DNA from 3 places in the Arthrobacter sp. Y3223151 genome. Region 2 is predicted to be linked to each of the others. Evidence: riboswitches for the same ligand, from Rfam matches in the RefSeq annotation. Region 2 holds a riboswitch; each other region holds the start of a gene.
The links. A riboswitch is a leader RNA that binds a small molecule or an ion and turns the genes downstream of it on or off. The one in region 2 is predicted to bind thiamine pyrophosphate.
Positions count from the first base shown of each region.

Region 1: it holds a riboswitch for thiamine pyrophosphate, as region 2 does, so the genes downstream of both, AC5RUP_RS03575 (YkoF family thiamine/hydroxymethylpyrimidine-binding protein) here and AC5RUP_RS00120 (ECF transporter S component) in region 2, are expected to answer to the same signal.
Region 3: it holds a riboswitch for thiamine pyrophosphate, as region 2 does, so the genes downstream of both, AC5RUP_RS01915 (NtaA/DmoA family FMN-dependent monooxygenase) here and AC5RUP_RS00120 (ECF transporter S component) in region 2, are expected to answer to the same signal.

Region 1 covers NZ_JBNHGI010000001.1:733,637-743,613, reverse strand. Annotated here, with positions in the region: gene AC5RUP_RS03605 (Ig-like domain-containing protein) at 1-44, shown strand, start outside; gene AC5RUP_RS03600 (carbon-nitrogen hydrolase family protein) at 306-1,112, opposite strand; gene AC5RUP_RS03595 (pyridoxal phosphate-dependent decarboxylase family protein) at 1,365-2,762, opposite strand; gene AC5RUP_RS03590 (energy-coupling factor transporter transmembrane component T family protein) at 2,953-3,768, opposite strand; gene AC5RUP_RS03585 (ABC transporter ATP-binding protein) at 3,765-5,540, opposite strand; gene AC5RUP_RS03580 (ECF transporter S component) at 5,527-6,153, opposite strand; gene AC5RUP_RS03575 (YkoF family thiamine/hydroxymethylpyrimidine-binding protein) at 6,170-6,841, opposite strand; TPP riboswitch at 6,874-6,984, opposite strand; gene AC5RUP_RS03570 (adenylosuccinate synthase) at 7,247-8,536, opposite strand; gene AC5RUP_RS03565 (DUF72 domain-containing protein) at 8,984-9,847, shown strand.
Region 2 covers NZ_JBNHGI010000001.1:19,085-29,061, forward strand. Annotated here, with positions in the region: gene cls (cardiolipin synthase) at 1-1,312, opposite strand, end outside; gene AC5RUP_RS00095 (aminodeoxychorismate lyase) at 1,399-2,271, shown strand; gene AC5RUP_RS00100 (VOC family protein) at 2,332-2,697, shown strand; gene AC5RUP_RS00105 (zinc-dependent alcohol dehydrogenase) at 2,866-4,041, shown strand; gene AC5RUP_RS00110 (energy-coupling factor transporter transmembrane component T family protein) at 4,101-4,892, opposite strand; gene AC5RUP_RS00115 (ABC transporter ATP-binding protein) at 4,895-6,412, opposite strand; gene AC5RUP_RS00120 (ECF transporter S component) at 6,421-7,041, opposite strand; TPP riboswitch at 7,084-7,217, opposite strand; gene AC5RUP_RS00125 (DUF4235 domain-containing protein) at 7,387-7,647, shown strand; gene mnhG (monovalent cation/H(+) antiporter subunit G) at 7,757-8,299, opposite strand; gene AC5RUP_RS00135 (MrpF/PhaF family protein) at 8,289-8,573, opposite strand; gene AC5RUP_RS00140 (Na+/H+ antiporter subunit E) at 8,570-9,130, opposite strand; gene AC5RUP_RS00145 (Na+/H+ antiporter subunit D) at 9,127-9,977, opposite strand, start outside.
Region 3 covers NZ_JBNHGI010000001.1:380,845-390,821, reverse strand. Annotated here, with positions in the region: gene AC5RUP_RS01935 (SGNH/GDSL hydrolase family protein) at 157-969, opposite strand; gene AC5RUP_RS01930 (hypothetical protein) at 1,140-1,280, shown strand; gene AC5RUP_RS01925 (hypothetical protein) at 1,436-2,503, shown strand; gene AC5RUP_RS01920 (oxidoreductase) at 2,517-3,341, shown strand; gene AC5RUP_RS01915 (NtaA/DmoA family FMN-dependent monooxygenase) at 3,360-4,733, opposite strand; TPP riboswitch at 4,764-4,873, opposite strand; gene scpC (succinyl-CoA:acetate CoA-transferase ScpC) at 5,004-6,524, opposite strand; gene AC5RUP_RS01905 (LysR family transcriptional regulator ArgP) at 6,655-7,554, opposite strand; gene AC5RUP_RS01900 (LysE/ArgO family amino acid transporter) at 7,625-8,245, shown strand; gene AC5RUP_RS01895 (metallophosphoesterase family protein) at 8,268-8,789, shown strand; gene AC5RUP_RS01890 (DUF2795 domain-containing protein) at 8,786-8,980, opposite strand; gene AC5RUP_RS01885 (transglycosylase family protein) at 9,352-9,977, shown strand, end outside.

The DNA of each region.
Region 1 (9,977 bases), 710 kb from region 2:
ACGGGCTGTCAGCCACCAGCTGGTCCTTCAAGACCGGACGGTAAATAACCGCCTCAACCAGTAAAGAGTCCAGGCTTCGGAGAAATCCGGGGCCTGGACTCTTTTCCGGGCCCAAGAGCCCGGAGCTTCACCGTCGCCAACATGTCCCCGTCCGGCGGGATGGCAGAAGCCGCGCCACAGCTTGTTGGGGGGATAAGCTCTGGCGCGGCTTCCTCATCTACGTAATCGCGGGCGGGTACGAGAAAGTTACGGGTCCGGTGAAACTTTTTGAAAAGTTTTTTCGGCCGCTGCCGGCCGCCGCAGCATCAGTGCGCCGAGACGATCTCCACGCTGCTGGCGAGTCGCCGGTTCTTCAGCACCGGCAGGAACTCGCGCACCTCGTCGATCCGTCGCCTGGTCACGTCAACGGTGACCACGCCGCGGAGTTCATCGTCCAGGAAGCCCTTAGGAATGCCCATCGGGTCCAGGATCGCCGAATGTCCCACTGTGTTGGTGCTCGACGTCCCGGCCGCGGCCACCCAGCAAGTGTTCTCGATGGCACGGGCGCGCAGCAGCGTTTCCCAGTGGTCGATCTTGTGGTCTCCCTTGAACCAGGCGGCGGGCACGCACAGCACGTCGGCGCCCTCGGACGCCAGCGCGCGGGCGAGCTCGGGGAAGCGCAGGTCGTAGCACGTGAGCACCCCGATGTTCAGGTCGCCCAGCTGCACGATCTTCAGGCCGCCGTCACCAGGCTTGATCCGCTTGGACTCCTGGTAGGAGAACGCGTCGTAGAGGTGGAGCTTGCGGTAGGTGTCGACGATCCGGCCCGTGGCATCGACGATCACCAGCGTGTTGTACGGCCGTTCCTCGCCGCTGGATTCGTAGCCGCCGGCGATGATCGCGATGCCGACTTCAGCGGCGATGAAGGACAGCTGCTGCACGAACTTGCTCCAGTTGGCGTCGACGGCCGCGGCCAGGTCGCCCTCGACGTGGCGCACGGTGAACATCGATTCCTCGGGAAACACGACCAGCTCGGCGCCGTCGGCCTTGGCTTCTTCCGCGAGTGAGCGCACCGTCTGGAGGTTCTCCGTCACGTCCCCGCTGGGGTTGAGCTGTCCGACGCTGATCTTCATACTGCGCTCCCGTCTTGATGGCGGTGTGTGTCCTTCCAGCCTACCTAAGACCAACCTGCCCGGCGCTTCCGCGGGGGCAGTGGATTCACTGCCCGACGGCGGCGCGCCGGCTCAGTGGGTTAATGGCGTCAATCCCCGGGGCGACTTCAACGGGGTAACGGTGCCACTCCTTGGGCCGACTTGCGGAGTGCCCTGCCAGTCCTTGGCCGGGAGGGCTTTGCGCGGCGTGCTCCGCCAATACCTCGGCAGGGCTCAGTGTTTACCGGCGCAGCGCAGGATCGCCTCCACAGAGCGGTCGGCGTCTTCCTCCGTAGTGGACCAGTTGCTGACGCTGATCCTCATGGCGACCTTCCCGTGCCATGTGGTCCCGGAGAGCCAGAGTGTTCCCTCCTCCTGCACCCGGCGCACCACCTCGCGGGTGAAGTCGTCCGGGTCCGAGCCGTCCTCCGGCGTAAACCGGACCAGCACCTGGTTGAGCACCACCTCGTTGAGGATCTGCACGCCGTCCGCCTCCGCCAGCCGTCCTGCCATCCGCGACGCCAGCGAACAGCAGCGCCCCACGAGGTCCGCCACCCCTTCGCGGCCGAGCGTCCGCAGCGCGGCGTAGGCCGGGAAGCCGCGGGCACGGCGGGAGAACTCCGGCACCCACGCGACCTCGTCCCGTTCGGCGCCGTACTCCAGATAGGCGGCATGCGGCGGGGACATCGTGCGCTGGTGCACCTCGGCGTCGCGGACAAAGGCCACACCGGAGTCGTACGGGACGTTGAGCCACTTGTGCGCGTCGGTGGCCCAGGAGTCGGCCAGCTCCACGCCGTCCAACAGGTGCCGGTGATCCGGGCTGGCAGCGGCCCACAGCCCGAACGCGCCGTCGACATGGATCCAGGCGCCGTCCCGCCGTCGTACTCGTTCCACCGCCGGACGGATGGGATCGAAGGACCCGGTGTTCACGTTGCCGGCCTGCAGGTTGACGATCAGCGGCATGTCGGCGGGAATCCGGTCCAGCACGGCGTCGAGCGAGTCCAGCGTGATGCTGCCCTGCGCGTCGGTGGCCACCGAGTAGATCCTGCGGCGACCCAGGCCCAGGTACTGCAGCGCGGTCAGCACGGTGCTGTGGGCTTCTTCCCCTACGACGACGGCGATTTCCGGCGCGCCGAACAGGCCGTCGCCCACCACGTCCCAGCCCACCCGTTCCAGCACTGCCGTCCGTGCCGCAGCCAGGCAGGTGAAGTGTGCCATCTGGCAGCCGGTCACCAGGCCGAAGCCGGCATCCGCGGGCAGCCCGAACAGGTCCAGCAGCCAGGCGCCCACTGCCTCTTCCACCACGGAGGCGGCCGGACCGGCCACATACAGCCCGGCGTTCTGGTCCCAGGTGGAGGTCAGCCAGTCGGCCGCGAGCGCGGCGGGCTGGGCGCCGCCGATCACGAAGCCGAAGTAACGCGGACCGGCCATCGCCACGGCGGCCCGCCCGCCGACGTCGGCCAGGTGCTCAATGACCGCTTGCGGGTCTTCGCCCTGCTGCGGCAGGTCCCCCGCCAGTTCACGGCGCAGGGCAACCACATCCAGCCCCGATTTCACCGGTCGCCCGGGCAGGGATTGCAGGTATTTCGCCGCTAGCTCGGCCGTGCGGTGGAGCAGTTCGTCGTCCCCCATGACGAGCATGTTACGCCGCGGCCCTGCCCTGCGACAGGCGGCGGGCCCGAACGCGCTGGCCGCGGGCAGATCCCGCGGCAAGCAGGGCAGGTCCCGCAGCACTCATGACGGATCCCGCGGCGTTCATGGGCCGGCCAGGGCATACGGGCAGGCCGGTCGTCGAGCGGCGTCTCAGTTCACGAGCGGCGCCTCAGTTCACGAGCGCTTCGAAGCCGGCCAGGTACCCCAGGGCATGGCTGGTGAGCAGGATGGCCGCGAGAACCCCCAGGACGCCGGCAACCATCAGCCAGTCCGCCCTGCTCAGCGGGATTTTCCGCCAGATGGTCCGCGGGCTCAGGCCCAGGCCCCGCGACTCCAGCGCCTGGGCCATCCGCTCGCCCTTGCGCACGGAGACGACCAGCAGGGCAAACGCCGCGTTCCCGTAGGCGCGCAGGCCGCGCGGCAGTGAGCCGTCCGGACGGAGCCGGGCCCGGACGGCGTGGGCCTGCCGAATGGTCAGCCACTCCCGCGGCATCTCCTGCAGCATGCGGTACCCGGCCAGGACGGCGTAGGTGATCCGGGGCCCGAGCCCGGCGTGCTGGTGCAGGCTGCCCATCAGCGCGACGCCGTCGGTCGAGGCGAGGAAACCGATGGCCAGGATCCCGATGACCAGGGTGCGCAGGGCCAGGGAACCGCCGACGGCGAGGCCTTCGACCGTGATCCGCAGCGGCCCGGAGGTCCATAACACCTCGCCGGGCCGGCTCAGCGCATTGACCATGAAAACCCCCAGCCCGAAGGCGACGAAGGGCACGTGCGCCAGCGCCATAGTCCTCAGCCTCAGGCGCGTGGAGGCGGCGACCGCGGCCAGGGCCACCAGGTAGAGGACGGCGGGCGTCACCGGATCGAAAATGAAGACCAGGGCCAGCGACACGACGAACAGGAGCGCGAGCTTGATGGTGGGATTGCGCCGGGCCAGGACGCCGCCGACGACGGCGGAAGCCGGGCCGGCGGCGAAGTCCGCGCTCATGCCCGGCTGCCGATCTGCGGGTGCGCGGCACCGGCGCGGGTAACGCCGCCGGTAACGGCGGCATCGAGCCGGTCGAGGACGCGCCGGATCTCGTCCGCGGAGGCGAACTCGGCCAGCAGCCAGTCGATCAGCGGTGGTAGCCGCAGGCCGGCGCGGTGCAGGACGGCGGGGTCGCGCAGGATGTCGAAGACGGGGCCGTCGGCAATCACCTTTCGGTCCGCGATCACGATGGCCCGGTCGGCCAGCGTGGCGACGGTCCGCAGGTCATGGCTGGAGAAGAGGATGCCGCGGCCAGCGGCGGCGGCATCCCGGAAGGCTGCCACCGTGGCGATGGTGTCCCGCCGGTCGAGGCCGAACGTGGGTTCATCGGCCAGGAGCGCGGGCCGCTCGTGGGCCAGCATGGCCGCCACGCTCAGGCGGCGCTTCTCGCCGCCCGACAACCGGAAGGGGCTCTGGTCCGCCACATGGGTGAGCCGGTGCCGCGCCAGGAGACGCCCGAACCGTTCGGCGGGGGCGTCGGGAAGGCCGTGCCGGACTTCGTCCCGGACGGTGTGCGCCACGAACTGGTGCTCGGGATTCTGGAACACCATCCCCGGACGTTCCCCGCCGACGGTTCCGGCCGCCGGCGGAAGGAGCCGGGCCAAGGTGAGCAGCAAGGAGGTTTTGCCGGCCCCGTTCGCTCCCAGCAGGGCCGCGATTTCGCCGCGCCTCAACCGGAGCGTCACATCCTTAAGAATCGCAGCCTCCGGCGGGACATCGCCTGCATTCCGGCGCTTCTTCCGCCCGGGCATCGTCCGCGAGACGGACAGGCTCTCGGCGGCCAGCACCGTCTCGCCGGTCGCGGGCACCGCGGCAGCGGGCACCGCGGCCTCCCCCTCGGGGACAGGCGGGGTTACGTCCTCGGGGTCCGGCGCCGCCAGCTGCCGCAGGTCCGAACAGACGTCGGGCGCGCCGAGGCCGCCGGGCCGGCCGGTGACGGCCAGCAATTCCGTCTCCAGCGGCAGCCAGCATCCGGCCGTGTTCAGCTGGACGGCATGGGTCCCCAGCACGTCGGCGGTCGCGCCGTCGGCCAGGACCTGGCCCGCGTCGCCCAGGACGACCGCCCGGCGCGGCAGGCCGGCTATGCCGGCCACGCCGGCGTAGTCGTCCAGCCGGTGTTCGACCAGCACCACTGCCGGCCCGTAGGCGGCCGTGGCAGCGCTGACGGCGTCCCGCACCGCGGCCAGGCCTGCCGGGTCCAGCATGGAGGTGGGTTCGTCGAGCAGCAGCAGGTCCGGTTCGGCGATGAGGCTCGCGGCCAGCGCCACCCGCTGGCCTTCTCCGCCGGACAGCTGGGCTGTCGGGCGGCCGCGCAGGCCGGCGGCACCAACGGAGGCCAGCGCGGCGTCGATCCGTGCGGATATCTCCTCCGGAGGCACCGCGCGGTTCTCCAGCGGCAGCGCCAGCTCCTGTTCGACGTCGGGAAGGCAGACTCCGGAGGAGGGATCCTGGGCCAGCACGCCGACGTGCCGGGAAAGCTCGGCGACCGAGGAATCGGTGGTGGCCACGCCGTTCACCGACACCGTGCCGGCCAGGGTGGCGACCACCGAGTGCGGGACCACCCCCGTGACCGCCTGCAGCAGCGTGGACTTACCCGACCCGGAAGCCCCGAACACGATCAGGTGTTCCCCGAACCCAAGCCGCAGCGTGATGTTGCGCAGCACGGCCGTGTCCCGCCGGGGGAAGCCTACGGATACGTCATCGAGCTCCAGGACCGGGTCAGCGGTGCGCATCGGTTGTGCCCAGCCGGGCGCGGCCAATCGCAAAGTTATCCACCACGCCGGTCTTCGCCAGCCCGTCGACGATGATCTTGCCCAGCAGCCCGCCCACAATTACACCGGAGATCAGGTGGATGACCAGGCGGGTCCAGAACAAGTCCTGGCCGTACCAGCCGGACCGGAAGGCCGAATAGAAGAAGACCAGACCGGCGCCGAACAGCCCGGACAGGGCGTAGGTAAGCCAGCCGTAGGAACGGTAGCGGGTGGCCGCGAACGGGATCTCGCTGCCAATGCCCTGAATGGCGGCCGCGATGAAGAGCAGCGGACCGACGGCGGAGCCCAGGAACACCACCTCTATCACCGAGGCCAAAACCTCGGCCAGGACGCCGGCGAAGGGACGTTGGACGATGGCGATGGCGATCGGAGCCACCAGCAGCCAGCTTCCGGCCAGGAAGTGCTGCGACAGGTCTCCGGCCGGGCCCATCAGCAGGGACAGGGCAGTCCAGGCCTGGACGAAGACCCAGTAGAGGAAACCGAAGACGACGCCCAGGACAACCAGGAGGACGAGGTCCTTCAGGGTCCAGGCACCGCGCGGGAGGGCATGCTGCTGCGAAGTCGATGATGGCATGACTGGTCCTTCCGCTTCAGGAGGCGCTGGGGCTGTTGATGGAGAGCGTGGCGTGGGTCGTCACGTGCTGGACGGACCGGCCCACCAGGATCCAGCCGGCGGCAATGGTCTGCAGCACCTGGGCGACGTCGCCGTCCAAGCGGGTGACGAAATGCTCCGCCTGCACCACGACGCCCGTGGACTTGGCGTAGTCGATGGCGGCGTAGATATCGCGCATGTGGTCCGCCGAGGCGCCGCCGGTACCGCCGTCGGCCAGGGGGTAAAGCGCCCAGTCGGCGGCGGCCTCGATTCCCGTGGGTTCCAGTTCCGGGATCTCGGAGTACAGGGCCGCGCCGCCCTCGGGTATCTCGCAGCTGACCCCGCCCGGGCAGCCCCGGGACAGGAGCACGGAGGCCGAGACATGCGCCCCGGTGCGTCCCGCCGCGGCAATGACCTGGCTCAGGTAGCGCAGCACATCCTGCTCGGCGCCGGTCAGGTAGGTGCTCACCTTGCCGGTCTGCACGTCGAGGCCGGTGGAGTCGGCCTGGCCCAGTGCCGCCAGGATGACGTCGGCGTAGTTGTCGGCCATGACCGCCAGGGTCAATCTCGCGCCCACGCCGAACTCGCGGGGAGTGGCGGTGAACTTGTCGCTGCCGACGGCAGCAATGGGGGTGTTCGTCGCTGTGACGATCGAGTCTGATGTTCGCATGTCGCGCCCTTAGGTTTGTTAAACGGGGCACGGGTAGTAAAGAGTCAACGTCCCTGCGCTGGCATGATCCAGATCAGGTTCGACGGTCGAAACTTGAGAAGTTTCCTCTCAGCCCGGCTCACCGGACTCCCGTGTTGCCCACGAGTCTAACCCATCGGGCGCGGTAGTGGCGAAAGGTTTCAACGGCTTGAAAGGGGCTGTGAAGGCGGGGATGCGGCGGGGGCGCGGACATCACTGCCCGCGCCCCCGCCGTCGTCATCCAGCGGTAACGGCCCGACACCGAACCGGACGCACCGCCGTCGTCATCCAGCGGTAACGGCCCGACGCCGAACCGATCGCCCCGCCGTCGTCATCCAGCGGTGACGGCCCGACGCCGAACCGGACGCACCGCCGTCATTGGTCCTGCTATTCGTTGATCAGGTCCCGCACCACGATGGTCTGGTCGCGGTCGGGGCCAACGCCGATGGCGGAGAACCGGGTGCCGGAGAGCTTTTCGAGCGCCAGCACGTAGTTGCGGGCGTTCTCGGGCAGGTCTTCCAGGGTTCTGGCGCCGGTGATGTCCTCGGTCCAGCCCTCGAAGTACTCGAAGATCGGCTTGGCGTGGTGGAACTCGGTCTGGGTCATCGGCATTTCGTCGTGCCGGATGCCGTCCACGTCGTAGGCGACGCAGACCGGGATCTGTTCGATGCCGGTGAGGACGTCCAGCTTGGTCACGAAGTAGTCGGTGAAGCCGTTGACCCGGGCGGCGTGGCGGGCCAGCACGGCGTCGTACCAGCCGCAGCGCCGCGGCCGGCCGGTGTTCACGCCGAACTCCCCGCCCTTCTTCTGCAGGTACTCGCCCATGTCATCGAACAGCTCGGTGGGGAACGGCCCGGCGCCCACGCGGGTGGTGTATGCCTTGATGATGCCCACCACACGGTTGATCCGGGTGGGGCCGATGCCCGAGCCCACGGACGCGCCGCCGGCGGTCGGGTTGGAGGAGGTCACGAACGGGTAGGTGCCGTGGTCCACGTCCAGGAACGTTGCCTGTCCGCCCTCCATCAGTACGACCTTGCCCTCGTCCAGCGCCTTGTTCAGCACGTAGGTGGAGTCGATGACCATCGGGCGCAGCCGCTCGGCGAAGGAGAGGAAGTACTCCACGACCTCCTCGACGTGCACGTCCCGGCGGTTGTAGACCTTGACCAGCAGTTCGTTCTTCTGCCGCAGCGAGCCTTCGACCTTCTGCCGCAGGATCGATTCGTCGAACACGTCCTGCACGCGGATGCCCAGCCGGGCCACCTTGTCCATGTAGGCGGGGCCGATGCCCCGGCCCGTGGTGCCGATCGCGCGCTTGCCCAGGAAGCGTTCGGTCACCTTGTCCATGGTCTGGTGGAACGGGGCCACCAGGTGGGCGTTGGCCGAGACGCGCAGCCGCGAGGTGTCCGCGCCGCGGGCCTCGAGCCCGTCGATCTCCTCGAAGAGGGCCTCCAGGTTGACCACGCAGCCGTTGCCGATGATCGGAGTGGCGTTGGGGGACAGGATGCCGGCCGGCAACAGCTTCAGCTCGTACTTCTCCCCGCCGACGACGACGGTGTGCCCGGCGTTGTTGCCGCCGTTCGGCTTAACCACGTAATCCACGCGGCCGCCGAGCAGGTCGGTAGCCTTGCCTTTTCCTTCGTCGCCCCACTGGGCTCCGACGATCACAATTGCTGGCATGGGATCCTCCCCCATTCGATGCGGCGGAAGCCCCGGACAGACTGCACATCAAGGAGCCGCTGCCGCGCATGAGAACGCCCCTCACTCCGGATGGAGTATTTGGGGCTCTTACCCGCCAAGTTTAGCGGATGGGCCACAATCGACCGGAATCCGCGGGGCCGGATGCGGTTTCGGGGCGGAAACCGGTGCGCGGTGGCGGGCCATGCGGCTCCCGGGAGCGGCCCGTCGCTCGACGTCGAGCCCAGCCGAAACCGGGACGCCAGATTCGAGTGGCGGGAAGATGCAGCGAAACCGGCCGTTTGGCTGCATCTTCTCACCACTCGATCAGGCGAAGGCTCTCGTGCCCGGCTACGGCAGCGCTTCAACGGATACGCAACGCCCCACAGCACGACGGCGGAGGGCGGCTTGCTCTGGCCTGCACCGCCGGGGCCGGGTAGCCTGCGGGACATGGCCGCCTCTCAACCGATGGCACGGATCGGCATTTCCGGCTGGCGATACCCGCGGTGGCGCGGCACGTTCTACCCGAAGGGCCTGCCCCAGCGCCGCGAGCTGGAATATGCCTCCGGCCGCCTGAATTCAGTCGAAATCAACGGCACCTTCTATTCGCTGCAGCGCCCCTCCAGCTTCCGGCAGTGGCACGCCGAGACGCCTTCGGACTTCGTGTTCGCGGTCAAGGGCGGGCGGTACATCACCCACATGAAGGGCCTGAAGGACGTCCGGGACGCCTTGGCGAATTTCTACGCATCGGGGGTCCTGGGCCTGGGCGAAAAGCTCGGACCGTTCCTGTGGCAGCTGCCCGAACGCGCCAACTACGACGCCGAGGTGATGGAGAAGTTCCTGGTCCAACTGCCGCGCAGCACGCACGCTGCCGCCGCCTTGGCCGCCGGGCACACCGAACTGATGAAGGACAGGACCTGGATCCCCGACGGCGGCGCCGACCGGCCGCTGCGCCACGCCCTCGAGATCCGCAGCACCACGTTCATCAACGAGGAGTTCTACGACCAACTGCGCCGGCACAACACGGCCCTGGTGCTGGCCGACAGCGCCGGAAAGTGGCCGATGTTGGACGAGATCACGGCCGACTTCGCCTACGTCCGGCTGCACGGAAAGGACGAACTCTACGTCAGCGGTTACCGGGACGAAGACCTGGACCGGCTGGCCTCGACGGTCGGCGGATGGCTGGACGGCTCGGGCTGCCCCGACGGCGCGGGCAGGGATGCCTACGTGTACTTCGACAACGACGTCAAGGTCCACGCACCGTTCAACGCGATCGGGCTGGCCGAACGGCTCGGCATTCCAGCGGGCCGATGACCCGGCTGCTGGCAGAACAGCTGGCAGAATGGCCGGGCATTCCAGCCGGCCAGTGACCCGGCGGCTGGAAGAACGGCCGGCCGGACGGCTCGGCATTCCAGCCGGCCCGTGACGGGGCTGCGCCACCGCA
Region 2 (9,977 bases):
CCATGTTCAGGGAGAAGGACCGCATGTCCATGTTGCTGGAGCCGATGACCGCGACCTCATCGTCCACGGTGAAGTGCTTGGCGTGCAGCACCAGCGGCTTCGGGTAGCGGTAGATCCGCACGCCGGCCTCCAGCAGCGCCTGATAGTAGGACTGCTGGGCGTGATGGACCAGCAACTGGTCGCCGCGTTCGGAGACGAACAGTTCGACCTCGACGCCGCGCTGGGCCGCCGTCGTGATGGCGTAGAGCAGCGAGTCATCCGGTACGAAGTACGGGCTGCAGATGGACAGCCGCTCCACCGCCGCATAGATGAGCGTGTTGAACAGGCGCAGGTTGTTCTCGGTCGCGAAGCCGGGGCCGCTGGGCAGGGCCTGGCAGGTCATCGGGCCGGGCTCCCGGAAGGGGGCCGGGGTGAACAGCTCGCCTTCGAGCGTGTCGTCGGTTTCGCTGGACCAGTCGGTGGCGAACACCACGTTCAGCGCCGTGACGATGGGCCCTTCGTAGCGCGCCATCAGTTCCACCCATTTGCGGCCGATCTTGTGGCTGGACGTGCGGCGGTAGCCGGGCTCGATCAGGTTCTGCGACCCGGTGAACGCCACCCGGCCGTCCACCACCAGGATTTTGCGGTGGTTGCGCAGGTCGATCCGGCGCCACTGGCCGCGGACCGGAAGGACGGGCAGCATCCGGCGCCAGTCGATGTCCGTGGTCTCCAGCCAGCGGCGGAACTTGCGGTAGCCGGCGACGCGGAGGGTGCCGATGTGGTCGAACAGCAGGCGCACGCGGACACCACGGGCGGCGGCTTCTTCCAGGGCGGTGAAGAGCTTGCCGGTGGTTTCATCGCGGCTCATGATGTAGAACTCGATGTTCACGAACTCACGCGCCTCGCGCACGGCCTCGGTCATCGCGTCAATGGACTCGTCGTAGTCCGAAAACAGCTCCACGTGGTTGCTGTCCACCATGGGGAAGGCGCCGAGCCGCCGGTTCAACTCCGCCGCCGAATGCACCCAGGCCGGGGCTTCCTGCTCGCTGGTGGGCTCCTTGAGGTTCCGGGTGGCGGCCCACACCCGGCCGTTGATCTCCGCCTGCTTGGCGATCCGGCGCTCCGAGAGGCGGAACCTGCCGAACATGAAGAAGAGCAGCAGTCCGATCAGCGGGATGAAGAAGATGGCCAGCAGCCAGGCCATGGCGGTATTGGGGCGGCGGTTCCCGGGAATCACGCCCAGGGCGATGATGCGGATGGCCATATCGACCACGCCCAGAATCACGACAGCCCACTCGGGGAATGTGCCCAGCCCCGCAAACGACCACAGCACGCGGCTGTTCCTCCCCTCCCGCCGTGTGCCGGCGCAATCCTCCCAGCCTACCCGGCGTTTGGGGGCAGACTCACTAAGCTGGAGCCATGACAGTTCTGGTGTTTTTGGACCCTGCCCACGAGGCTGGACGCGTCGCAGATGCCTCCCGGCCGCAGCTGATGGCCACCGATCTCGGGGCCACCCGCGGGGACGGCATCTTCGAGTCCCTGCTGGCAGTCGACGGGGTCCCGCGCAAGCTGCAGGCGCATCTGGACCGGCTGGCCAGCTCCGCCCGGGCCATGGACCTGCAACTTCCCTCCCCGGAGGCCTGGGAGCGTGCCATCGCGACGGCGATCGCCGAGCACCCGCCGGTCGAGGAACTGGTGATCAAGCTGCTGGTGACCCGCGGGGTGGAAGGCTCCTCCGCGCCCACGGCCTGGGTCCAGGCTTCGCTGGTGCCGGCGGCAGGGCGGCGCCAGCGGACCGACGGCATTTCTGTGCTGCTGCTCGACCGCGGGTACGACAGCTCGCTGGCCGAGCGCGCCCCGTGGCTGCTCATGGGGGCCAAGACGCTCTCCTACGCGGTCAACATGGCGGCGCTGCGTTATGCGCACAAGAACGGCGCCGACGACGCCATCTTCACGTCCAGCGACGGCCGCGTGCTGGAAGGCCCCACCTCCACGGTGCTGATGGCGCGGGTGCGCGACGGCGTGAAGACGCTGGTGACGCCGCTGCTGGAGAGCGGCATCCTGCCGGGCACGTCCCAGTCGGTGCTGTTCAAGGCGGCAGAAGCCGCCGGGTGGCGGCTCGGCTACGGTCCGCTGGAGCCGCACGACCTCTACGAAGCCGACGCCGTCTGGCTGGTTTCGAGCATCCGCCTGCTCGCCCCGGTCAAGAGCATCGACGGCAAGGAGATCCCCGTCTCGCCCGACCTGACCCAGGAACTAACGGCCCTGCTGGCCCAGGGCAGCCGGGAGTAGCCGGTGAGGAACATCGCGCTTGACGCTGACCCGACCGGGTCTTCCGAGGCGCCGCCGCCCATGTTCTTGAAGCTTGAATGCGTCTGCGTTCCAACGGTCGACGTCGAGGCCTCCGTCGGATTTTATGCCGGGCTTGGGATGCGGGAGTCCTGGCGGATCAGCCGCAAGACTCCGGCAGGACAGGATTGGACCCTGGTCGGCATGCGCTTTCCGGACGGGAACAGTTCCGAACTCGTCCTCAGCAACAACCCCGACAACCGGCGCCTCGAGGTCGAAGTGTTCGTTGGCGATGTCCGACGCGCCTACGAGGAGCTGTCTTCCGACGGCGGAGTGGAATGGATAGAGGCGCCCTTCGCCACCGAGTCGGGGCATGTGGCCGTGATGCGTGCGCCCGACGGCAACGTCTTCGTCCTGGTGGGTGCGTAGGACGCCCTCCTGCCCATCTGCCTGCTGAAAAACGTCCCCCGGCACAGGAGCCTTCCGGGATCGGGACCCGCTTCGACCACCGCGTTACTGCAGTGTTAGGGTCGATTGGACCGAAATGATCAGCATGCTGTCGTTCCGTCCGGGGCGGCAGGTCCGAGAAGGAGGGCAATGAAGGCTCTGACGTGGCAAGGGAAGCGTTCGGTCAGCGTGGAGGAGGTCCCGGATCCGCGGATCCAGGAGCCCACGGACGCGATCGTGCGGATCACCTCGACCGGAATCTGCGGCTCGGACCTGCACCTCTACGAGGTGCTCACTCCCTTCATGGACAAGGGCGACATCATCGGACACGAGCCCATGGGGATCGTTGAGGAGGTCGGCTCGGCCGTCACCCAAATCAAGGCCGGGGACCGGGTGGTCATCCCGTTCAATGTCTCCTGCGGCCACTGCTTCATGTGCCGACAGGGCCTGCAGTCCCAGTGCGAGACCACCCAGGTCCGCGAGTACAACAACAATGCCCAGTTCCTGGGCTACTCGAGGCTCTACGGCTCGGTGCCCGGCGGGCAGGCCGAGTACCTGCGTGTCCCGCACGCGGACTACGGACCCATCAAGGTGCCCCACGCCGGTGAGGACGAGCGCTACCTGTACCTCTCCGATGTGGTGCCCACCGCGTGGCAGGCCGTGCAGTACGCGGCCCCGCCGGAAGGCGGCTCCCTGGCCGTGCTCGGCCTGGGCCCCATCGGCCAGATGTCCGCCCGGATCGGCCGGCACCTCGGCTACCGGGTGCTGGCGGTGGACCCCGTCGCGGAGCGGCGGGCCATGGCGGAGCGCCACGGCATCGAGACGCTGGACCTGCACGGCGACGTCGCGGACGACCTGCGGGAGCGCACGGGCGGCCGCGGGCCCGACTCGGTGGTGGACGCGGTGGGCATGGAGGCGCACGGCTCGCCCGTGGCCGGCGCGGTCCACCAGGCGGTGGGGCTGCTGCCGTCCGCCGTGGGCCGCAAGGCGATGGAGGCAGCGGGGGTGGACAGGCTCGACGCGCTCTACACCGCGATCGACGCCGTCCGGCGCGGCGGCACGATCTCGATCAGCGGCGTGTACGGCGGGATGAAGGACCCCCTGCCGATGCTGACCATGTTCGACAAGCAGCTCCAGCTGAGGATGGGCCAGTGCAACGTGAAGCGGTGGATCGACGATCTGCTGCCGCTGGTCGACCACCCGTCGGACCCGCTGGGCGTGCTCGACCTGGCGACCCACCAGGTTCCGCTGGAGCAGGCGCCGGAGATGTACGAGAAGTTCCAGAAGAAGGAGGACGGCTGCATCAAGGTGGTGCTCAAGCCGTAGTCCTGAACGGATCGGCGGACCCCGGCCGGCGTGGATCGCCGGGGTCCGCCCGTACCGGTTCACACGAAGATGAAGTTCCAGGTCCCGGCGGCCACCGCGGCAGCGGCGGCTGCGCCGGCGATGACCGCCCCGCCCAGCACCACCCACACATCCACCATGCTGTAGGTGGATTCGCGCGCCCAGGTCCGGGGCCCGGCGCCGAAGCCGCGGGCCTCCATCGCGACGGCCAGCCGGGTGGCCCGGCGGATGGCCTGCACGATCAGGCCGAACGCCTGGCCGGCGAACGCGCCCGCCTTGGCCAGCGGCCGGTTCTCCGCCCCGACACCGCGGGCGCGGCGCGCCAAACCGAGGGTGCGCCATTCCTCCACCAGCAGCCCCACCAACCGCATGGCGGCCAGCGCTCCCAGCACGAACCGGTGGGGCAGCTTCAGCTTCTGCGCCAAGGCGTCCGCCAGGTCCGTCGGGTCGGTCGTCAGGAGCAGGAAAATGCCCGGCAGCGCAACGGCGAGCGACCGCAGGCCGATGGCAACGCCGCCGGCCACCGAGTCCTCCGTGAAGATCAGCGGACCGAACCGGAACAGCACTGCCCCGGACTTCTCGGCCAGCAAGGCCGTTGCCCAGGCCCCGACGGCAGCCGCCGCCAGCAGCGGCCAGCCGCGCTTCAGCAGCAGCCACGGGCTGACACCCAGCACGGGCATCAGCAACAGTTCCGCGGCCAGCACCACGGAGGCGCTGACCCAGTCCACACTGAGCAGGACCACCACGGTGACCAGGGCGGCGGCGGCCAGCTTCGATACCGGGTTGGCGCGGCTGAACGGGGAGGCGGCCAGCCGGGGGTTCATCAGGTCCATACTCATGCTGCCCTCCCCAGCGGCTGGGCCGGGCGGACGCCGCCGTCAGCCACCCGGACGCCGGCGCCGCCGAGCGCGGCGGTGAAGTCGTCGTCGTGCGTCACCGAGACCACGCTCCGGCCCTCGGCCACCAGCTCGGCCAGCAGCGTGACCAGTTCGGCCCAGGTATTGGCGTCCTGTCCGAAGGTCGGCTCGTCCAGCATCAGGATGTCCGGGCCGGTGGCCAGCATGGTGGCTACCGACAGCCTGCGTTTCTCCCCGCCGGAGAGCGTGAACGGGTTGGCCTGCAGCAGGCGGGTCAGCCGGAGCCGCTCGGCGATCGTGTCCACCCGCTGCCGGACGCCTGCCTCGGGCAGTTTGGCCACGCGGCGCGGGCCGAATTCCAGTTCGTCGAGAACCGTGCCGGTGAGGAACTGGTGTTCCGGTTCCTGGAAAACGCTGCCGATCCGGGTCACCAACTGCGCGGACTTCCACTTGGCAGGGGACAAGCCGGCCCCGCGCTGCAACGCCGGCGTCGCCGAGAGATCCCCTCCCGCGGGTGCCTGCAGGCCGGCCAGGGTGAGGGCCAGGGTGGATTTGCCGGCACCGTTCGCGCCGGTGACGCTGAGCGCCTGCCCGGCCAACAGGTCCAGGTCCACCCCGCGCAGCACCGGCGCGGCTTTCCGGTTCCGCGACACGTCCAATGCCGCCGCCCGCAGCAACGGGCCGCCCGGGGCCGGTGCCGCGGGCAGCTCCAGCCGCGGGGTATGACCGGGAACCCAGACGCCGGCCTCGATCAGCCGGGCACGGGTGGCGCCTTCGGCGAGCACCTGGTCCGGCGGCCCGTCGGCCAGCACGCCGCCGCCGGCCGCGAGCACGATCACGCGGTCCACGACGTCCGCCCAGACCGCCACCCGGTGCTCGACCACCACCAAGGTGGCGCCGGTGCGGTCCAGCACCCGGGCCACGGCGTCCCGTACTTCCCGCACCCCGGCGGGGTCCAGGTTTGCGGTCGGCTCATCCAGCAGCAGCAGCCCCGGCCGCATGGCCAGGACCGAGGCCAGCGCCAGCCGCTGCTTTTGGCCGCCGGACAGCGCCGACGTGGGATGGTCCAGCGGGACGGCCAGGCCGACATCGGCCAGGGATTCACGGACCCGGTCCCAGATCTGCCCGCGCGGCAGCGAGAGGTTCTCCGCCCCGAAGGCCACCTCGTCGCCGACCCGGGCCAGCACCAGCTGGCTTTCCGGATCCTGCAGCACGAGGCCGGCCCGGCCGCGGGCCTCGGAGGGACGCACCCCCGCCACGCTCAGCCGGCCGGTCTCCTCGCCTTCGCCCTCGTCGCCGAGGACGCCGGCCATGGCGTGCAGCAGCGTGGACTTGCCGGCCCCGGAGGCGCCCAGCAGCAGGACCCGTTCGCCCGGGGCGATGCTGAAACTGGCCGCGTGCACCGCCCGATCCTTGCGGCCGGCATGCCGCCAGCCCCACCCCTCGGCGAGGACGGGCACCGGGCGGGGCGCCGCCGTCGTACTCTGCGCTCCCATCAAACGGCTCAGGCGTCTGCCGTGCGTCCCGCGGCGAAGGAGGACAGCGCACCCGTCTTCGCCAGGCCCCTGACCGCCAGCCACGGCAGCAGCCCGGCAATCACCACGCCGGACACGGCCGCGAAGCCCACGTAGGCGATCTGCCATTCGGCGGCCCACAGCATGTTGTAGAGGATGTTCTCGCTGATCGACAGCGCCAGGCCTGCGCCCAGGCCGGCCAGCAGCGCCACGCCGAGATTAAACCTGCGGTACAGAAAGAGCAGGAAGACGACCTCGGCGCCCAGGCCCTGGATCAGGCCGGAGACCAGGACGGTCATGCCGAAGCTCGTGCCCAGCAGCGCGGAGACAACCGCCGCCAGCATCTCGCAGTAGATGGCGGCGCCGGGCTTGCGGATGATCAGCCCGCCCAGCACGCCCGCCATCAGCCAGCCGCCGGTGTACAGCCCGGCGGAAGGCGGGAAAGCTATGGTCAGGCCCTCGATCAGCGGCCAGCCCGCCGACCAGGCCCAGAAGATGACGCCGACGGCCACGGCGACCACCGAGGCAACGACGATGTCCACCACCCGCCAGCCGTAACGCTGCTTCCGGGCAGGGGTGGGCGTGACGGGTACATTCGAAACGGTACTCATGGAATCCTCCTGGTTGCAGGAGGGGAGGGCGGCCACGCGGCGCGCCCCGAGAACTCGACTCCCTTCGCCGGTACTAACCGGAGCAGGTTCGAGGGTCTGCGGTCTATCCGCACTCTCAGCGTCCCTCCCGGTCTCCGGTGTGCACCGGCCGGTCGGACGCTCCCCTGTCGTCACTAGATGCTGTCTGGCAGCACGTACCAGTCTACACTCGCCCGCAGCGGCGGGCATTCGGGCGCAGACCCCGGGAAAATGCACGAGGGCTTACGGCCCCGGCGGGTGCCGGGCAGTAGGCTGGGAACCGGAACAGCAGTTGAGACGGGGCTGCGGCCCCGGAAGGGAGCGGGCATGAGCGTTGTGTTGAGGCTCTTGGGCACACTGGTGAGTATCGGCGCGGGCCTGGCAGCCAGCCAGCTGCTGGGGCTTGTCTGGAAGATGGTCACCGGAAAAGATGCGCCCAAGAGCGACGATGACCTGGAGAACAGCCTGCGGGCGGCGGTGGCCTTCGCCGTGGTGTCCGGCACCGTGGCGCGGGTGATCCAGGTGCTGACCAAGCGCGCCACCGCCAAGGCGGTCATCCGCTACGACAAGACCCGGGAAATGGTCTAAGCGGTCCCTTGAGGATTCCGATGGGGGACGGGCCGCGGGCCCGTCCCCCATCGCGTTTTGGTCCCGGCCGCCGGCGCCCGCCCGCGGCCCGGTCCCCTTGGCCGGCAGGTTACGGAGCGTCCGCGGGCCCGGCGTCGTCCTGGTCGGTCCGCCCCGGAGCGGCCGCCGCCCCCGCGGTTCGCCGTTCCCCCGGCTTCCCGGCGTCCTGGCCGCCGGTGACAGCACGGCTGCCGGCGGCAGCACGGCCGCCTGTGTCGGCACCGGCCGGCGTGGCGTCATCGGATGACGCCGCGGAATCTTCCTCCGCCGCCGCCTCCACCACCGCGTCGAGGTCGTCCACGCTGAGGATTTCCTTGCGCAGGTGTTTGGTGCGGTAGCCGGCCCGGCCCACCATGTGGGCCGAAACCGGCACGGTCAGCAACTGGAACAGCCAGGCTATGAGGAGTATGGGCACCGCCGCCCAGCTGCGCAGCTGCAATCCCAGTCCCGTCAGCAGCAGCAGCAGGCCGAAGACCTGCGGCTTCGTGGCGGCGTGCATCCGCGAGAGCAGGTCGGGAAACCGCAGCAGGCCGATGGCCGCGGCCAGGGACATCCCCGCGCCGGCGATCAGGCAGACGGCGGTCGCGATGTCGAGGATCAAGTCAGTGTTCACGAGGCCGCCCGTCCGTCACGAAACGAGCCACGGCGACCGAGCCGATGAAGCCGACAACGCTGATGACGACAACCAGCGTCAGGTTGTTCATGTGGCCGCCGGCGGCCATGTCCACGATGAGTCCGGCGCAGACGATCGCCAGCAGCACGTCTATGGCCAGCAGCCGGTCCAGCAGCGACGGCCCGCGGGCCAGCCGGATCAGCGACAGTACAGCGGCCACGGCCAGCACTGCGCTCACGACGATTTGCGCAACCGGAATGACGTCCCCGTTCACACTGCACCTCCTCTGCCGGTACCTTCGGCCTTGACCATCGCCAGTTCTTCCTTCGTGCCCATCGTCCGGATCAGGCCGGCCTCGATCCGCCGCACTTGGGCGCGAAAACCCTCGGCGGCCTCCTCGGTGTCAACGTCGAGCACGTGCAGGTAAAGCGTGGACGTCGAGCGGTCCACGTCCACCACAAAGCTGCCGGGGATCAGCGAAATGGCATGCCCGGTGGCAGTCACCAGCAGGTCCGAGTGGCTTCGCAGCCGGACCGCCACCACCGCGTTGCGCAGGGTCGGGCCGCGGGTCAGTGCCAGCCACAGGACTTCGACGCTTGCGACCGCGACCTGCCACACAAACGTGGCGGCGAAGATTGCCGCGGCCAGCGGATTGAAGCGCCCGCTGAGTTCGACCGGCGGCAGGTAGAACAGGTTCACGATGAGCAGCGCGATCAGCAGGCCGAAGATCAGGTTACCCGGGCTGAAGTCCTGCCACAGGGAGCCCCAGAGGATGACCAGCCAGGCCAGCAGCGGCAGCTCGACCCAGATGGAGATGCGCGGTTTCCTCATCGGCTCCCCTCCTGCAGGGCGCCCTCGCCCAGGACGGCCTCGACGTACGGGGTGCGCTGCAGCATCTCGCGCGCCGCCTGGTCGCTGAGTTCGAACAGGGGCCCGGCGAACACCGTGAGGGCAACGCCCATCGCCACCAGCCCGACCGTCGGCCAGACCATGGGCAGCGGCAGCAGTTGAACGATGCCCCGCCCGGTGAACCGACCGTGCGGAGCGTTCTCCACGTGGCGGGTGGTCCGCAGCGCGGACCCGTCGGGCTTGGTAGCCACCAGGACCGGGTCCGGGTGCTCGGCGTCTTCGGGGCGGCGCCAGAACACGCGGTTCCAGACCCGTGCCATGGCCAGCAGGGTCAGCAGCGACGTGACCATGCTGCCCGCCACGAGCACCCAGGCGACCGGCGTGCCCAGTTCCACGCCGCCCTGCACCAGGCCGATCTTGCCCAGGAAGCCGGAGAAGGGCGGGATGCCGGCCAGGTTCATGGCCGGGACGAAGAACAGGATGGCCAGCAGCGGCGACAGCTTGGCCATGCCGCCCAGCCGGTCCATGTTCGTGGTTCCGCCGCGGCGTTCGATCAGGCCGGCCACCAGGAACAGGCTGGTCTGCACCGTAATGTGGTGCGCCACGTAGTAGACCGCCGCGCCGAGCCCCACCACCGAGGACATGGCCAGGCCAAACACCATGTAGCCGATGTGGCTGACCAGCGTAAACGAGAGCATTCGCTTGATGTCGATCTGGGCCACGGCCCCGAGGATGCCCACCACCATGGTCAGCACCGCCACGATCATCAGGAACGTGTTCAGCCGGTCGCCGGGGAACAGCAGGGTCTCGGTGCGGATCATGGCATAGA
Region 3 (9,977 bases), 360 kb from region 2:
GCGGATGTTGCTGACAAGAACTTCAAAATCTTACGAGTAGCGGCGTCCCCGCACGAAAAGCAGCAGAGTTGCTAACCCAGCCGCGCTTTTGGGTAGATGTCTCTTGGGCATCTGGTACGGGGCCGTGCTGGGGTGCCCGGTGGCTGACATGCAGGTTCAGCGGTGTCCCTGGAAGGCCTGCCATGTCAGCTCGGCCAGGGCGGCCTGGCCGGCGGGGCCGGGGTGGAAGTAGTCCAGGGTGCTGATCTCGTCGGCGGAGAACTTGTAGGCGTACACGGCGCCCCGGTCCCAGTGACAGTTCCCGTACCGTGCACACGTCTCCGCGAGGATCTCATTGAAGGCCCGCTCGCGGGCAACCACTTCCTGCCGCTGGTCCTCGGTGACCGCTGCGCCGAGCATGGACGGGCAGGTTCCGGCGGCCGCCCAGACGCGACTGGCCTCCTGATCGGTGCGCAGAACGGACCACAGGCGATGAAGGTCGGGAATGCTGCTGACGTAAATGCGGGCCTGCGGCAGCCCGCGGTGCAGCGCCTCGAGGGCAGCCGCGACGTGCCTGGCGAAATCGGCGGTGGACGTCATCGCTGATGCCGACGAGGCACACAGGTCGTTGGCCCCGATGAGCAGGGTGATGTAGTCCGCCTTCTGGGCCACGGCCATGGACGCCTGTCCAGGAAGATCTGCCGCCTTGGCGCCGCTTGCCGAGTCGTTGAAGTTGTTGTTGTTGATCTGGGGGTGCAGCGCCGCCAGCCGCTCGTAGTGGCTGCGGATGTCGTCGGACCGCCCGTCGCCGGTTGACCAGGACTTGGCCGGGTAGTTGCCGGGCCGGCAGCAGGCGTTTGCGGCCTGGGTAATTGAATCTCCGAGTCCCGCAATAGCGCTTGGATACGATCGCGGGGCGACGGATCCAGGCACAGCAAGCAGCGCCAACAGCATCAGCGGCAGGATCAGGAACCGGACGGTGCTGCCCACGGAACCTTCTCCATGTCGACGACTCTAATCACCGACAGCAACTGTCGCCATAGCCCGAGGACGATACGTGAACCCTCCCGAGCGTCATGGATGCCCGGCAGGAGCGGCACCAAGCAGCAGGTGGCGCGTGTCTTGGTCCGGGGAGCGTCCGGTCGACGTAGGCTCGAGTCATGGATGGCGAAGTGACCGAGTTGGAAGGGCAAACCACCATCAATGAACTGCTGGACGAGCCGGTCGGCGTTTCACACATCCAGATGACCCTGCCGATCTATGTCCAGCTCCGGGCGGGCGAGTTCCGCCGTCTTTCCTGAACGCTCCGGCGCAGGTTCACCCCTCTGCCCGGCGGCCGCGCCGGCGATGCTTTTCCGAAGCGCCTCGCTACACTGACGGCATCGACGGTGATCGGGGGACGGGCGCGGTGAAGCGGAAGCGGCGGCAGGGAAGCCGGGGCCGGAGGCTTGGGCCGGTGATGGCGGCAGTGCTGACGGCGGGCACCCTGGCGGCCTGCGGGCAGCTGCCGGGAGATCCGGGGGAACCAGCACGGCCCGAGGCCGAGTTGGTTGACGCCGTCGATTGCACAACAGCACAGCACATGGTCGAACCAAGGAATCCGTCCGTACCTCCGCCGCCGGCGGTCGGCGGCGTGCCCGAAGCCTTCGCGCCGGTCGACGTCATCCGCTGTGATGCCCTGGCGATGGCAACCGTCGAGGACGAGGACGGCCTGTGGTCGGCGGTCACGGAAGAGCGGCTCACCGGAAACATTGACGCGCTGCTCACTGCGCTGGCGCAGCCCAGCGACGGACCCAGGGCGAACCTGGTCTGCACCGCCGACATGGAAATGGTCCCCGATCTGTGGTTGGTGGATGCGGCCGGCAAGGCCATGCGGGCCGCCTGGCCGACGGATTCCTGCGGCAAGACGAAACCCGGGGTCCGCGAGGTCCTGGCGGGCATGACCGTGATCGAGTCCACCCGGCACCGGCTGGAACTGATCCAGCCGAGGGCGGCACTGGATGCCGGTTGCCCCGCCGAGTGGGGCTTCAAGGCGATGCCGGGAGTGACTGAGCTGGCGCCGTTCGAGCAGCCGGGAGCGGAGCAGCCGCGCGGCAGCGGCGAGGGCGTGCCGGGTTCCCCCGGCCTTTTGCCACGCGCCGGCGAGGTCGACGCCTTGAGGATCTGCCAGTACCGGACGGCGCCGGTGCCGGCCGCAGAGGATGAACTGCCCGCCGACGCGCAGCCGGACCTGAATTTTGGCGTCATCCAGATCGTGTCGGGGATTTTTTCCAAGGGCGGGAGCCTGGAGGGCACGGCAAAGGACGCCCTCCTGAACGCGGCCGCACAGGATAGGGATGCTGGCGAATGCGCCGACGACGCAACGGAGTTTGCGGTGCTCTGGCCGCTCGCCGAGGGGCAGGGCGCCGGTGCTCCGCTGACGGTGGAACTCGACGGTTGCCGGCGGCTCTTCGCTCCCGACGGCGCCGGCCGGACGTTGCCGGACGAGGCGCGCACCGCCGTCGTCATGGCTTTGGAAAAGTGAGGGGAGCCCGATGATGACGGACAAAGTCGCCCTGGTAACCGGAGCGTCCTCCGGGATCGGGGAACACACCTGCCGGGAACTGGCACGCGGCGGCTTCACCGTCTACGCGGCCGCGCGCCGCGTGGAGAGGATGCGCCCGCTGGAAGAGCACGGGGTGCGCGTCCTCGAGATGGACCTGGCCGACGACGCGTCGATGGTGCGCGGGGTGGAGCACATCCTGTCGGAGCAGGGACGGCTGGACGTTCTGGTCAACAACGCCGGGTACGCCTCCTACGGCGCCATCGAGAACGTGCCGCTGGAGGACGCCCGGCAGCAGTTCGACGTGAACCTGTTCGGGCTGGGCCGGCTCATCCAACTGGCGGCCCCGGCCATGCGGGCCCAGGGCAGCGGGCGGATCATCAACGTCTCCTCGATCGGCGGTGTGTTCTACGAACCCCTCGGCGGCTGGTACCACGCGGCGAAATTCGCGGTCGAGGGTTTGTCGGACTGCCTCCGAGTGGAGCTGAAGCCCTTCGGCATCGACGTGGTGATCGTCGAGCCCGGGCCGATCCTGACCGAGTGGGACGCCATCGCGGTGGAGAGCCTGCAGCTGAGTTCCGAAGGCACGGCCTACGCACCGCAGGCAGAGAGCGTGGCGCGGGCGATTGCCGGGGCGTACACGGAACGCACGGGAACGCGGCCGGACGTTGTGGGCCGCCGCATCGCCCGGGTGGCGGCCGCTCGGCGCACGCGCAGCCGGTACCCGGTCGGCAGGGGCGCGCGGACGATCATGGGCGCTCGCCGGCTCCTGCCCGACCGGGTCTTCGACGCCGTGCTGGCCAGGATCTACCAGCGCTGAGCCGGAGCGGTAGGGCTGCTAAGACGCGACGGAGCGGCTGCCTGCCGGGGAAGCTCCCAGGTGATCGCGCAGGGTGTGTCCCGAATAGGCGGTCCGGAACCGGCCCCGGGCCTGCAGTTTCGGCACCACGCCGTTGACGAAGTCTTCGAGTGAGGACGGGTAGAGGGCCGACATGATCACGAAACCGTCAGCCGCCTCAGAGTCGTAGAGTTCGCACAAGTAGTCGGCGATGTCCGACGGATCGCCCACGGGCTGGGGTTTCAGCTGGTTCATGGCCTGCGCCAGCGCCAGCTCGCGGACGGTCATGGATTCCCGGCGGGCTGCGGCCAGGAGCATTTGTTCAAAGCCCTCGCTGCCCGTGGCCCCGCGATGGGCCAGCAGCAACTCCTCGGCGCTGCCGTCCGGCGTCAGGTCCTCCCGGGCCGCGTGGAGGAGCCGGCCCAATTTCGTCAGGACGTCCTCCTCGTCGAGTGCCGCCTGCAGGCCCCGCACGGCTTGGCGGGCGGCGGCCGGCGTGGCGCCGGTGATCGGCTGGACCGCCGGGAGGACGGCCAGCTGATCCGGATTCCGTCCGGCGGCCGCAGCGCGGGCCCGCAGTTCGGTCCGCACCGCGCGCATGGCGTCCGGGGTGTCGGCGACGGCGAATACGACCTCGGCCCAGCGGGCCGCGAACTCCATGCCGCGCGGGGAGGACCCGGCCTGCATGAGCACCGGCCTTCCCTGCGGGCTGCGCGGCAGGGTGATCGGACCGCGGCTCAGCGGACGGTCGTCGCCGTTGCGCCGGGGCCGTTCGGGTATCCGGTGGACACGCTCCGGATCCGCAAACCGGCGACCCGGCCCGTCCAGTGTCAGCGCCCCGGGTTCCCAGCTTTCCCACAGGTCCACCACGGCCTGGACGACGTCGTCGGCCCGGTCGTAACGCTCGGATTTGGGCGGGATGGCGGCCAGGCCGAAGTTGGCGGCCTCGGCGTCGGTGGTGGACGTGACGATGTTCCAGGCGACCCGGCCGCCGGAGAGGTGATCCAGCGAGAGCAGCTTCCGGGCGATCGTGTAGGCAGGGGTGAAGGTCGTGGAGATGGTGGCGGCCAGGCCCAGGTGGCGGGTCGCCCCGGCAACCAGTGACAGGGTGACCAAGGGGTCGAGATAGATGGCGCCCTTGCCGCCGGTGACCAGCGTGGTGGCGTAGTCGCCCGCGTTGTCCTCCGGGACGGCCAGCGCGTCGGGCAGGAACAGCATGTCGAAGCAGCCTCGTTCCAGCGTCCGGCCCAGATCGAGGTAAAACTCTGCGCTCAGCCAGTCCCGCCGGGAGAGCGGATGCCGCCAGTTCTCCGAATACTGGCTGGTCGGCGGGTTGACCATCGCCACCAGGTGCATGCCGCCGGATGTCTGCATTGTCGCGCCCTTCTGTTGAGTGAACAGGGCACGGGTGTGAGGGTTGCTCCCTGCGCTGGCATGATCCAGATCAGGTTCAACGGTCGAAACTTGAGAAGCTTCCTCTCAGCCCGGTTCACCGGACTCCCGTGTACAAGCCAGCAGCCTACCGGCAGCCGCACCGGGCGGCGAAAGGCCGCAGGCACGACGGCGTCATACTCCCGGGCGCCGCGTGGACAGCGGGCGGACAGCCGGACCGACCCGCCGCCCGGTGTGCGGGGAGGCCGGCCGTTACTGCCGTGCGGGGAGCATGCTGCCGGTCTCCACGAAGCGCTGGTGCCAGGACAAGGCCTCGCCGAGCAAGTGCGGGGTGTGCTTGCCGAAGCTGTCCCGGCAGGCCCGGTCGAAGTAGTCCTGGAGCATGGGCCGGTAGTCCGGATGCGCGCAGGTCTCGATGATCTTGCGCGCCCGCTGCTTCGGCGCGAGCCCGCGCAGGTCGGCCAGACCCTGCTCGGTGATCACGATCATCGTGTCGTGCTCGGTGTGGTCGACGTGGCTGGCCATCGGCACGATGCTGGAGACCTTCCCGCCCTTGGCCATGCTGGGGGACATGAACACGGACAGGTAGCTGTTTCGGGCGAAGTCGCCGGAGCCGCCGATGCCGTTCATGACCTTGGTGCCGGCCACGTGGGTGGAGTTGATGTTGCCGTATATGTCCGCCTCGATCATGCCGTTGAGCGAGATGCAGCCCAGCCGGCGGACCAGCTCGGGGTGATTGGAAATCTCCTGGGTGCGCAGGATAATGCGCTCGCGGTAGTAGTCGACGTTTGCGTTGAACTCCTCCAGGCCCGTGCGGCTGAGCGAGAAGGAGGTGGCGGAGGCCATGCGCAGCACGCCCTCCTTGAGCAGCTGCAGCATGCCGTCTTGGATGACTTCGGTGTAGGCGGTCAGGCCGCGGTAGCCGCCGGCCGCCAGACCTTCCAGCACCGCGTTGGGGATATTGCCGACGCCGGACTGCAGCGGGAGCAGCTGCTCGGTCAACCGCCCGCGCCGGACCTCGTGGTCCAGGAACTCCAGCAGGTGGCCGGCGATCTGCTGCGACGCGTCGTCGGGCGGGTTGAAGGGGGAGTTCCGGTCGGGCGCGTCGGTGTGCACGACGGCCACGATCTTGTCCGGATCCACCTGCAGGTAGGGTTCGCCGATCCGGTCGTCGGGATGCTCGAGCGGGATGGGCCGGCGTTCCGGCGGCAGGGCGGTGCCGTAGTAGACGTCGTGCATGCCCTCGAGACCCACCGGCTGGGCGTTGTTGATCTCCACGATGACCTGGCTGGCCTGCCGGAGCCAGGTCATGTTGTTGCCCACGGAGGTGGACGGGATGAGCCGTCCGTCCTCGAGGATGCCCACCGCCTCGACCACGGCCAGGTCCACGTCGCCGAAAAACCCGAACCAGGTGTGCTGGGCGACGTGGCTGAGGTGCATGTCGATGTAGTCCAGCTCGCCGGCATTGATCCGTTCGCGCAGCGCCGGGTCCGACTGGTAGGGCAGGCGCAGCTGCATCCCGTCGACCTTGGCGAGGGCGCCGTCGAGCTCAGGGGCCGTCGAAGCGCCGGTGAGTACGCGGATCTTGAACTGCTCCCCGGCCGCGTGCGCGGTTTCCATCCGTGCCGCGAGCGCCTGCGGCACGGCCTTAGGGTAACCGGCGCCGGTGAAGCCGCTCATGGCAACGGTCATGCCGGGTTTGATCAGTTCTGCCGCCTGCTCCGCGCTCATCACGCGCTCGCGCAGGCGGGCGTTGCGAATGCGGTCTTGCATCGTGCCCCTTCGTCTGGATCTCTCCCTCCACTGTAGGGCCGGGCACGGGTGCCGGGGTTCGGGGCGGAGAAAACGGCACCCCTGGCAGCGGGCGGAGGCGCCGCGCGCCGCGGGATTTCCGGGCGCTGAGCTAGCGCTGCCGCAGCTGGTCCAGCGCGGTCTGCCGAACGCAGGCAGTCAGTTCGTCTAGCACCGGCGAGCTGATTTTCCAGCGCTGCCAGTATAACGGCACGTCCACCGGCAGGTCGGGGGCTAGTTCGTGCAGCGTCCCGGTGCGGACGTCCGCCAGGCACTGTTGCTCCGGCAGCAGGGCCCAGCCGATGCCCAGCCGGACCGCCGAGGCAAACTCCGCCGAGGCGGGCAGATAATGGCGCGGCGCCGCCAGCGCGGCGCCGGTCAGTTCCCGGTAGAAGCGCTCCTGCAGGTCGTCCTTGCGGTCAAAATCGAGCACGGGCGCGGCCGCCAGCCACGCCGGGTCGGCGTGTCCGGTCCCGGCGGGCCGCCAGTGCTCCAGGTAGGCCGGGCTGGCCACCGCCCGGTAGCGCAGCGAGCCGAGCGCCTCCACCGAGCAGCCCTGGACCGGTTCCGGCGTCGCCGTCACCGCGGCCGTCACCCGTCCGGCCCGCAGCAGGGAGGTCGAATGCTGCTCGTCTTCGCGGTGGACTTCGAAAAACACCCCGCGGTCGCGCGGCATGCGGGCCAGCGCGCCCAGGAACCAGGTGGCCAGCGAATCGGCGTTGACCACCAGCGGCAGGGCCACGCCGTCGCCGTCGCCGCCGAGTTCGCGCTGCGCGTCGGCCTGCAGGACCCGCACCTGCCGCGCCAGCCGCAGGACCACATCTCCGGCCGCAGTCGTTCGCACCGGAGCGGTGCGCTGCAACAGGACCTGCCCGGCCGCCTGCTCCATGGACTTGATCCGTTGGGACACGGCCGAGGGCGTCACGTGGAGGGCGCGGGAAGCGGCATCGAAGCTGCCCTCCTGGACGACGACGGCGAAGGTCGCCAGATGGTCGAACTGGAACGGCTGCATAAGGCAAGCTTACGTAACTGAAGTTTCTTTAGCTGTACTGATGCGCGTGTTGTCAGTAGCGTCAACTGTTGTGACTACCGCTATTGCTCCCGCAGTCTTGCTGGGCCTGGGAACCGGGCTGGCCCTGATCGTCGCCATCGGCGCGCAAAACGCCTTCGTGCTGCGCCAGGGCATCCGCGGCGAGCACATCGGCGTCGTCGTTCTCATCTGCGCGGTGTCCGACGCACTGCTGATCACCGCCGGGATCGCTGGCATCGGCGCCGTGATCGAGGCCGCCCCGGCGGTGGTGGACGTCATCCGGCTGGGCGGGGCGGCGTTCCTGCTGGCCTACGCGGTGTTCGCCGCCAAACGGGCGATCAGGCCGGGCGTGCTGACCGCCTCGGCCAATCGCGCCGGCGGGGGACTGGCCGCAACGGCTGCCACGGCGCTGGCCCTGACCTGGCTGAACCCGCACGTGTATCTGGACACGGTGCTGCTGCTCGGTTCCATCGCCAACACCCAGGGGCCGGAACTGCGCTGGTATTTCGGCGCCGGCGCCGTGGCGGGCAGCCTCATCTGGTTCGGCGCCCTCGGCTTCGGCGCCCGGCTGCTGCGTCCCTTCTTCGCCCGGCCCGGCTCCTGGCGCCTGCTCGACGGGCTGATTGCCGTCGTCATGCTGGCGCTCGGGCTGCGAATGGCCTTCGGTCTCTGATTCGATATGCGAGGATGCCGGTATGCCCACCTCCTTGCTGCTGCTGGCGGACACACACGTGCCGAAGCGGGCGCGGCACCTTCCTGACCAGGTGTGGGACGCGGTGGAGGCGGCCGACGTCGTCTTCCACGCCGGCGATTGGGTCACCGCCGACCTGCTCGACGAGCTGGAAGAGCGGAGCCGGCGGCTGGTCGCGGTGTACGGCAACAACGACGGCGACGAGCTGCGCTCGCGGCTGCCGGAGATTGCCCGGGCGACCATCGCCGGGGTCCGGTTCGCCATGGTGCACGAAACCGGGGCGGCAAAGGGGCGCGAACAGCGCTGCCAGGCTCGCTTCCCCGATGCCGACGTGCTGGTGTTTGGCCACAGCCACATCCCGTGGGACACCACGTCGCCCGGCGGCCTGCGGCTGCTGAACCCGGGGTCGCCGACGGACCGCCGCCGTCAGCCGGTCTGCACGTATATGACCGCGACGGCCGACGGCGGCCGGCTCCTCGACGTCGAGTTGGTGCCGGTGGACAGGACTGCTGGCCGAGGGCGTTAGTTGCCGGCTACCGCTTTGCTGACCTCGGCCGGGCTTTCGTACTGCTTGTCGGGGAGATTCTTGAGCGCCGAGAGGACGTCGTCCCCGGCCCCGGATTGTTCCGCGTTCTTCACCAGGTCGGCGGCGGATGCCGGGTAGTCCACGCCGCCCAGCGCCTTCTGGATGTCAATGGGACTGGGATTCTCTGCCATGGGAAAACCTTCCGATCGAATAGGAATCCCCACGCTACGTCCTGGGCCGGGCACTGGGAAGAGCCCGAAGGGGCCGGGGTGCACCTAGCCGTGATTCGGGCCGCGGCGCGCACCGACACACTGTTTGTAGATCACGGTTTTGCAACGTTGGTTACTTTACGGTAACGTGCAGTTCGTGCGCGGGTCAGATGACCGCGCCAGGGGATGCCGGAACTTCCGGCGCGATCTACCCATGGAATGCCCGGACGCTGCCCACGCCTTTCGCCGTCAGAATGGCAGACGTCCACATGACCTCGATTTTGCGAGTGGCTGACGGCGGTGCGGAGACGTTCGGGGACGGACTGAGCATAAGGCGGCCGAACCGGAGCATTGTGAATCCAAATAAAAACCTGAACCTCAGCCGTGCCCTGCGTGGCGGCCTCGCCGCCGTCGCCCTGACCGGCGCCAGCGTTGCGCTGGTCGGACCGGCCGCGAACGCGGCCGACGGTGCAACCTGGGACGCCCTGGCCCAGTGCGAGTCCGGCGGCGACTGGAACATCAACACCGGCAACGGATACTCCGGCGGCTTGCAGTTCGCCCCGGGCACGTGGGCGGCGAACGGCGGCAGCGGTTCTGCCGCCGACGCAAGCCGCGCCGAGCAGATTGCCGTGGCCGAGAACGTCCTGGACAGCCAGGGGTGGGGCGCCTGGCCCGCCTGCTCGTCCAAGCTGGGACTGGCCGGCGGCGGCGGAGGGTCGCAGGTGAGCAGCCAGTCGGCCCAGATCCAGCAGGCACCCGTCCAGCAGGCACCGGTCGCCCAGGCGCCGGTCCAGCAGGCCCCGGTCGCCCAGGCTCCGGCCCCGGCACCGGCCGCACCCGCGGTCCAGGCACCGGCGGTCAGCGGCGAAACCTACACCGTGCAGCCCGGCGACACCCTCGGCAAGATCGCCCAGTCCCTGGGCCTTCAGGGCGGATGGCAGGAGCTCTTCGCAGCCAATGCGGACACCGTTTCCGATCC